DNA from 2 places in the Enterobacter roggenkampii genome. Region 2 is predicted to be linked to the other one. Evidence: predicted binding sites of a transcription regulator. Region 2 holds the regulator's gene; the other holds the start of a gene.

Region 1 (4,415 bases), 480 kb from region 2:
GCGTCCCGAGGCGTCCCAGCGCAAACCACACTTTCCCGGAGGCGCTGCAGCCGGTCAGGAACACGCCGCACAGCGCCATGATCTCCGCCATCACCACCAGCGCGCCGAGGTTGCTGGCGATCACGGTGCAGACCGCCGTCGCCATCAGCAGGTTCACCAGCAGGCCGTTGGCTTTGGCGTGCGGATGGCGGTGCCAGTCGATATTGAACAGGCTGATAAACAGCCCGCACAGGCCAAAGGTCACCAGCCAGATGGCGTTCAGCGGCGTAATCGCAACGGTGTGGCGAATCAGCGGCATCACGGCCTCTGCGGACTGCCCGCCGAGCAGGACAACCCCACCCGCCGCCAGCGTCATCAGGCTGCCGACCGCCCCGCCGATCCCGGCGATCCAGCCGCTCAGGGTTTTATGGAATGACAGAAGCCACGCCAGCACGGCGGCAGCGGCAAAGTACGCCACGGCGCTGGTAATCATCGTAATCGCGTTCATTTCACCCCCTCGTTGAGCGCCTGCAGAAGCGAAAGATCGCCGACGTCGGTATTAATGGTCAGCTCGCGCTTGCGCTTGCTGGTGCGGGCGATGTCGCGAATGTTCACCAGAATCAGCGCTTTGGTTGGACAGGTGCGCACGCAGGCCGGGCCCTGTTCATCGAAGCTGCACAGGTCGCACTTCACCGCCACGGCGCGGATGCCGGGCACCCAGTCCAGCAGCGTGCTGACGCGTGCAGGCGCCGGAGGCGCGGGCGGGGCTTTAGGCGAGTTGGCATTGGCCGGAATATGCAGCGGGCGGCTGCCGGAGAATTCAATCGCACCGAACGGGCAGGCAATGCCGCACAGCTTGCAGCTTACGCACAGGCTTTCGTTCAGCTGGACTGCGCCATCCACGCGGGTGATGGCGTTCACGGGACAGACACCCGCGCAGGGGGCATCTTCACAGTGATGGCAGAGCTGCGGGGCAGACTCTTTTTCATTACGCATGACGTGCAGGCGCGGCATGGACTGTAGCCCATGCAGGCGATGCGTTTCCGAACACGCCGCCTCACAGGTTCGACAGCCAATACAGACCGTCGAGTCAGCAATTACAAAACGGTTCACCGGGTTATCCTCTGGTGATAGTCATTTTTGACGAAAAACTGTCTTGTCGACACTTCTCGACACACGGGGGGTCAGGCCACGTTCGCTGAGGTATTTCCGTCCATCAGCTGCTTCAGGTTGACCGGGAGATCGTGTTCAACGGCGGTGTACAGGCCGTTATAAACCGGGGCGATTTTTTCCAGATAGTGCTCCAGTACCTGCTGGCGATCGCGGTTGCTGACGTGGCCGTCCACCATGCCGTCAGCCATCAGCTGCGCCTTTGCAATACACTGTTTTTCACCGTCTTTTGTCTCGAGGTAGTACTCGATGGTGTGGCTGTTGAAGTTATCCGCCAGGGTGACATTGATGATGAAATGGCCGAAGAGGACAAAGCGCATATCGCCCTGCGCCGCACAGCTCATCGCGTGGTGAAGACGCGCTTTCGACAAGGTAATGCCCTGAACCAGAGAGTTGCAGTAAAGGTGCCACTGGTCCTGTAACTGCTGATGACGCTGCGCGATGTATTCCGCTTTTTCGCTGATTTCCCAAATAGTCATAAAAGGTATCCGTTTAATGGAGATAGCGGCTGTTAAGCAGATTCCATGCCAGTTTTTATGCTTATGATTTTCAATGGATTTAATTAAAAATTCGCTGTCAATATCGCGGTGTCGACGTGTCATTTCGACAGCGGTGACATCGACACGCCTTAACAAAAATCAAGCTGGCACTGTTATTGCATTACCGGGGCAATTCATTGAGGAGGCGTCATGCACGAAATCACCCTCTGCCAGCGGGCTCTGGAACTTATCGAACAGCAGGCTGTGCAAAACCACGCGAAACGCGTCACCGGCGTCTGGCTGAAGGTCGGGGCGTTTTCCTGCGTCGAGACCAGCGCCCTGACCTTCTGTTTTGAGCTGGTGTGCCGCGGCACGCTGGCGGAAGGCTGCGAACTGCATATTGAGGAGCAGCAGGCGGAGTGCTGGTGCGAACAGTGTCAGCAATACGTCACCCTGCTCTCATCAAAGGTACAGCGCTGTCCGCAGTGTCAGAGCACCGGGCTGCGCATCGTGGCGGATGACGGCATGCAGATCCAACGCCTCGAAATCGAGAAGGAGTAAAGTATGTGTAGTACCTGCGGTTGCGCCGAAGGCAACCTGTATATAGAAGGGGATGAGCACCGCCCCCACTCCGCGTTTCGCTCCGCGCCCTTTTCCCCTGCCCCGCGCCCTGCGGCAGCCCTGACCGGCATTACCTTTGCGCCGCAGCGTTCCGACGCGGGCGACCTGCATTACGGCCACGGCGAAGCGGGTACCCACGCGCCGGGCATGAGCCAGCGCCAGATGCTGGACGTGGAAATCAACGTGCTGGACAAAAATAACCAGATCGCCGCCCGCAACCGCGCCCGCTTTGCCACCCGCAAACAGCTGGCGCTGAACCTGGTCTCCAGCCCCGGATCCGGTAAAACCACGCTGCTGACCGAAACGCTCAAACGCCTCAACGGGCGCGTCTCCTGCGCGGTGATCGAGGGCGACCAGCAAACGGTAAACGACGCGGCGCGCATCCGCGAAACCGGCACCCCGGCAATTCAGGTTAACACCGGCAAAGGCTGCCACCTGGATGCGCAGATGATTGCCGACGCCGCCCCGCGCCTGCCGCTGGCGGATAACGGCATCCTGTTTATTGAAAACGTCGGCAACCTGGTCTGCCCGGCGAGCTTCGATCTGGGTGAACGACACAAGGTGGCGGTGCTTTCGGTGACCGAGGGCGAAGACAAGCCGCTGAAATACCCCCACATGTTCGCCGCGGCATCCCTGATGCTGCTGAACAAAGTCGACCTGCTGCCGTACCTGAATTTCGACGTGGATAAGTGCCTGGCGTATGCCCGCGAAGTGAACCCGGAGATTGAGATCATGATGGTCTCCGCCACGCGCGGCGACGGCATGGACGGCTGGTTACGCTGGCTGGAGAACGAACGATGTGCATAGGCGTACCGGGACAAATCCATTCCCTCAACGGTAATCAGGCCAAAGTCGAGGTCTGCGGCATCCTGCGCGACGTCGACCTGACGCTGGTGGGCAGCACCGATGAAACGGGCGCGTCGCGTCTCGGCCAGTGGGTGCTGGTCCACGTGGGGTTTGCCATGAGCGTGATTAACGAAGCGGAAGCCCGCGACACGCTGGATGCGTTGCAAAACATGTTCGACGTGGAGCCGGACGTCGGCGCGCTGCTGTACGGCGAGGAGCGGTAATCATGCGTTACGTTGATGAATACCGCGCGCCGGAGCAGGTGCTGCAGCTTATCGGACACCTCAAAACGCGCGCGGCGCGGCTGGACTACACCAAAGAAAGGCCGCTGCGGATCATGGAGGTGTGCGGCGGGCACACGCACGCGATCTTCAAATTTGGCCTCGACCAGCTGCTGCCGGAGAACATTGAGTTTATCCACGGCCCCGGCTGCCCGGTCTGCGTGCTGCCAATGGGACGCATCGACAGCTGTATCGAGATTGCCAGCCAGCCCGACGTCATATTCTGCACCTTTGGCGACGCGATGCGCGTGCCGGGGAAAAACGGCTCGCTGCTGCAGGCGAAAGCGCGCGGGGCCGACATCCGGATCGTCTATTCGCCGATGGATGCCCTGACGCTGGCAGCGGATAACCCCGCGCGCAAGGTGGTATTTTTTGGCCTGGGGTTTGAAACCACCATGCCCGCGACGGCCATCACGCTGCAGCAGGCGAAAGCGCGCGGCGTCGATAACTTTTTCTTCTTCTGCCAGCACATTACGCTTATCCCCACCCTGCGCAGCCTGCTGGAAGCGCCAGGCAACGGCATTGACGCCTTTCTGGCACCGGGCCACGTCAGCATGGTGATTGGCACAGACGCCTACGGTTTTATCGCTGAACAGTACAATCGTCCGTTAGTGGTGGCTGGTTTCGAACCACTTGATCTACTGCAAGGTGTCACCATGCTGGTTGAGCAGAAAATAGCGGCCCTGAGCGCGGTTGAAAACCAGTACCGCCGCGTGGTACCGGATGCCGGCAATGAACGGGCTCAGCGTGCCATTGCGGAGGTGTTCAGCGTCGAAGGCGACAGCGAGTGGCGAGGACTGGGGCTGATTGCCGAATCCGGCGTGCGCCTGACGCCAGCCTATCGCGCGTTCGACGCCGAAGCGCATTTCCGCCCGCAGCCGCAGCAGGTTTGCGACGATCCCCGGGCCCGCTGTGGCGAGGTGCTCACCGGCAAATGCAAACCGCATCAGTGTCCGTTGTTTGGCAATACCTGTAACCCGCAAACGGCGTTTGGCGCGCTGATGGTCTCCTCCGAAGGGGCATGCGCCGCGTGGTATCA
Region 2 (4,415 bases):
GTCGCAGGATCTGGTCACACTGTATGGCACAACATTTAATTCCAGCGGTTTAAGAATGCGCGGGAACTTACGCAGCAAGAACGCCGAGCTGATTGAAAAGGTTAGAACCTCCTATGAAATTCAAAACAAACAAACTCAGCCTTAAAGTAATTATCGCCAGCGCGATGCTGGCGGCCAGTCTCCCCGCGCTTGCTGTAACGGGCGATACCGACCAGCCGATCCATATTGAGTCCGACACCCAGTCTCTCGATATGCAGGGTAACGTCGTCACCTTCACGGGTAACGTCGTCATGACCCAGGGCACCATCAAAATCAACGCCGACAAAGTGGTCGTGACCCGTCCGGGTGGCGAGCAGGGCAAAGAGATTATCGATGGCTATGGTAATCCGGCGACCTTCTACCAGATGCAGGACAACGGCAAGCCGGTGAAAGGCCGCGCTACGCACATGCACTATGAGCTGGCGAAGGATCTGGTCATCCTGACCGGGAATGCGTATCTGGAACAGCTGGACAGCAACATTACCGGCGACCAGATTACCTATCTGGTTAAAGAGCAAAAAATGCAGGCCTCCAGCGAGAAAGGCAAACGCGTGACCACCGTACTGGTTCCGTCGCAGCTGCAGGACAAAGGCAAGGGCCAGGCCCCGGCACAGAAGAAGAGTAACTAATTCGTTATGGCAACATTAACTGCAAAAAACCTCGCGAAGGCCTATAAGGGCCGCCGTGTCGTAGAAGATGTCAGTCTGACCGTCAACTCCGGCGAAATCGTGGGGCTGCTTGGCCCGAACGGTGCGGGTAAAACGACCACCTTCTACATGGTCGTGGGTATTGTGCCGCGCGATGCCGGCAACATTATCATTGACGATGAAGACATCAGTCTTCTGCCGCTGCACGCGCGCGCGCGTCGCGGGATCGGCTATCTGCCGCAGGAAGCCTCCATTTTCCGTCGTCTCAGCGTTTACGACAACCTGATGGCGGTCCTGCAAATTCGTAACGACCTGACCAACGAACAGCGTCAGGATCGTGCCAACGAGCTGATGGAAGAGTTCCACATTGAGCATCTGCGCGACAGCCTCGGTCAGGCACTCTCCGGGGGCGAACGCCGTCGCGTTGAGATTGCGCGTGCGCTGGCCGCAAACCCGAAATTTATCCTTCTGGATGAACCGTTTGCGGGCGTTGACCCCATCTCCGTTATCGACATTAAACGTATCATTGAGCACCTGCGCGACAGCGGGCTTGGCGTACTGATCACCGACCACAACGTGCGTGAAACGCTGGCCGTATGTGAACGCGCCTATATTGTCAGCCAGGGCAATCTGATCGCCCACGGTACGCCGCAGCAGATCCTCGAAGACGATCATGTTAAGCGCGTCTATCTTGGGGAAGACTTCAGACTCTGATAGGGTAGAGGTAACGTAACGCCGAACCGGAGAAAAATGCTCTGAACATGAAGCAAGGTTTGCAATTAAGGCTCAGCCAACAACTGGCGATGACGCCGCAGCTACAGCAGGCAATTCGCCTGTTGCAACTGTCCACGTTAGAACTTCAGCAGGAGCTTCAGCAGGCGCTGGACAGTAACCCCCTGCTGGAACAAACCGATCTTCATGACGAGGTAGATACCCAGCAATCGCAGGATACTGAAGCGCTCGATACCGCGGATGCACTCGAACAAAAAGAGATGCCCGACGAGCTTCCGCTTGATGCCAGCTGGGATGAAATCTACACCGCCGGAACCCCTTCCGGTACGCGTGCAGACTACCAGGACGATGAGCTACCGGTCTATCAGGGCGAAACCACCCAGTCGCTGCAGGATTACCTGATGTGGCAGGTGGAACTCACCCCCTTCTCCGATACCGACCGCGCGATTGCCACGTCGATTGTCGATGCCGTTGACGACACCGGCTATTTGACCGTCACCCTCGACGATATACTGGAAAGCATGGGCGACGACGAGATTGAGCTTGAGGAAGTCGAAGCCGTTCTGAAGCGCATCCAGCGTTTCGATCCGGTAGGCGTAGCCGCAAAAGATCTGCGCGACTGCCTGCTGATTCAGCTTTCTCAGTTCAGCAAAGAGACGCCATGGCTCGAGGAGGCGCGCGCGATCATCAGCGATCATCTGGATCTGCTGGCGAACCACGATTTCCGCACCCTGATGCGCGTCACGCGCCTGAAAGAAGAGGTGCTGAAAGAAGCGGTGAATCTGATCCAGTCGCTCGATCCGCGCCCCGGTCAGTCGATCCAGACCAGCGAGCCCGAGTACGTGATCCCGGATGTACTGGTCAGAAAACACAACGGCCGCTGGGTCGTTGAACTGAATTCAGACAGCATCCCTCGCCTGCAAATCAACCAGCAGTATGCCTCCATGTGCACCAGCGTGCGTAACGACGCCGACAACCAATATATTCGTAGCAATTTGCAGGAAGCGCGATGGCTGATCAAAAGTCTGGAGAGCCGAAATGATACGCTGCTACGCGTCAGCCGCTGTATTGTCGAACAGCAGCAGGCGTTCTTTGAGCAGGGTGAAGAGTATATGAAACCGATGGTGCTGGCGGATATCGCTCAGGCCGTCGAGATGCATGAATCAACCATTTCCCGTGTCACCACGCAGAAGTATCTGCACAGTCCACGCGGTATTTTTGAGCTTAAGTATTTCTTCTCCAGCCATGTGAATACCGAGGGCGGCGGCGAAGCGTCGTCAACGGCCATTCGTGCTCTGGTGAAGAAGTTGATCGCCGCGGAGAATCCCGCGAAGCCACTAAGCGACAGTAAGTTAACCACCATGCTGTCCGATCAGGGTATTATGGTGGCACGTCGTACTGTTGCGAAGTATCGAGAGTCTTTATCCATTCCGCCGTCCAACCAGCGTAAACAGCTGGTCTGACACAACCGATAAGGAAGACACTATGCAGCTCAACATCACTGGACAAAACGTCGAAATTACTGAGGCTTTACGCGACTTTGTGAACGCGAAGTTTGCAAAACTCGAGCAGTATTTCGAAAGGATCAATCAGGTCTACATTGTGTTGAAAGTGGAGAAAGTGACTCATATCTCGGATGCCACCCTGCATGTTAACGGGGGGGAACTGCATGCCAGTGCGGAAGGGCAAGACATGTACGCTGCTATCGACGGCTTGATTGATAAGCTTGCGCGACAGCTCAATAAACATAAAGATAAACTGAAACAACACTAATTGTCCGGGCAGTTAACGGGTGCAGGACGGCCTGTTGTGAAACACAACAGGCCATTTGTACAGTTAGCGCTTAGGTGAAATTATGATGAACAACGATTCCGCTCTTCAACTGAGCAATGTCCTTAACCAGGAATGTACCCGCAGTGCGGTTCACTGCCAGAGCAAAAAACGTGCGCTGGAAATCATCAGTGAACTGGCCGCAAAACAGCTGGGCCTGCCGCCGCAGGTGGTGTTCGAAGCGATTCTGACCCGTGAAAAGATGGGCAGTACCGGTATCGGCAACGGCATCGCAATCCCGCACGGCAAGCTGGAAGAGGACACCCTGCGTGCCGTCGGTGTGTTTGTGCAGCTTGAAACACCGATCGCCTTTGATGCCATTGATAACCAGCCCGTCGATCTCCTCTTCGCGCTGCTGGTGCCTGCTGACCAGACGAAAACCCATCTGCATACGCTGTCGCTGGTCGCGAAACGTCTGGCTGATAAAACCATTTGCCGTCGACTGCGCTCGGCTCAAAGTGATGAAGAGCTTTATCAAATTATCACCGAAGCAGAAGGCAATCAGGATGATGCATAACCAGGAGATGGCCTTCACATCTGTTGTCCTGAGGAGAAACGGAACATGGTGCTGATGATTGTCAGCGGTCGTTCAGGGTCGGGGAAATCCGTGGCTCTGCGCGCGCTGGAAGACATGGGTTTTTACTGCGTCGATAACCTTCCGGTCGTGTTGCTGCCCGACCTGGCCCGTACGCTTGCGGAGAGACAGACCTCGGCCGCCGTCAGTATCGACGTTCGTAACATGCCGGAATCGCCAGAGATCTTCGAGCAGGCAATGAGTAACCTGCCTGACACGTTCTCGCCTCAGCTGCTGTTCCTCGATGCAGACCGTAATACCCTGATCCGTCGCTACAGCGACACCCGTCGTTTGCACCCGCTTTCCAGTAAGAACCTCTCCCTGGAGAGCGCAATCGATGAAGAGAGCGATCTGCTGGAGCCGCTGCGTTCTCGCGCCGACCTGATTGTCGACACCTCTGAGATGTCCGTTCACGAGCTGGCGGAAATGCTGCGTACCCGGTTGTTGGGTAAACGCGAGCGCGAACTGACGATGGTGTTCGAATCCTTTGGCTTCAAGCACGGTATCCCGATTGATGCGGATTATGTTTTCGACGTGCGCTTCCTGCCGAACCCACACTGGGATCCGAAACTGCGTCCTATGACCGGTCTGGA

Evidence for each region. Region 2 encodes sigma-54, which starts transcription at its own class of promoters, with help from an activator protein. Its sites were predicted from a motif close to GTTGGCACANNTTTCGCTNT; they were not measured.
Region 1: hypA (hydrogenase maturation nickel metallochaperone HypA) is a predicted target of sigma-54. The motif match lies at 1,792-1,811, and genes of this name have one in related genera.

The regions. Positions count from the first base shown of each region.
Region 1 covers NZ_CP017184.1:3,703,989-3,708,403, forward strand. Annotated here, with positions in the region: gene hycC (formate hydrogenlyase subunit 3) at 1-487, opposite strand, end outside; gene BFV67_RS17350 (4Fe-4S dicluster domain-containing protein) at 484-1,092, opposite strand; gene hycA (formate hydrogenlyase regulator HycA) at 1,164-1,628, opposite strand; gene hypA (hydrogenase maturation nickel metallochaperone HypA) at 1,839-2,189, shown strand; gene hypB (hydrogenase nickel incorporation protein HypB) at 2,193-3,056, shown strand; gene BFV67_RS17370 (HypC/HybG/HupF family hydrogenase formation chaperone) at 3,047-3,319, shown strand; gene hypD (hydrogenase formation protein HypD) at 3,322-4,415, shown strand, end outside.
Region 2 covers NZ_CP017184.1:4,180,263-4,184,677, forward strand. Annotated here, with positions in the region: gene lptC (LPS export ABC transporter periplasmic protein LptC) at 1-145, shown strand, start outside; gene lptA (lipopolysaccharide ABC transporter substrate-binding protein LptA) at 114-668, shown strand; gene lptB (LPS export ABC transporter ATP-binding protein) at 675-1,400, shown strand; gene rpoN (RNA polymerase factor sigma-54) at 1,448-2,881, shown strand; gene hpf (ribosome hibernation promoting factor) at 2,904-3,191, shown strand; gene ptsN (PTS IIA-like nitrogen regulatory protein PtsN) at 3,274-3,765, shown strand; gene rapZ (RNase adapter RapZ) at 3,811-4,415, shown strand, end outside.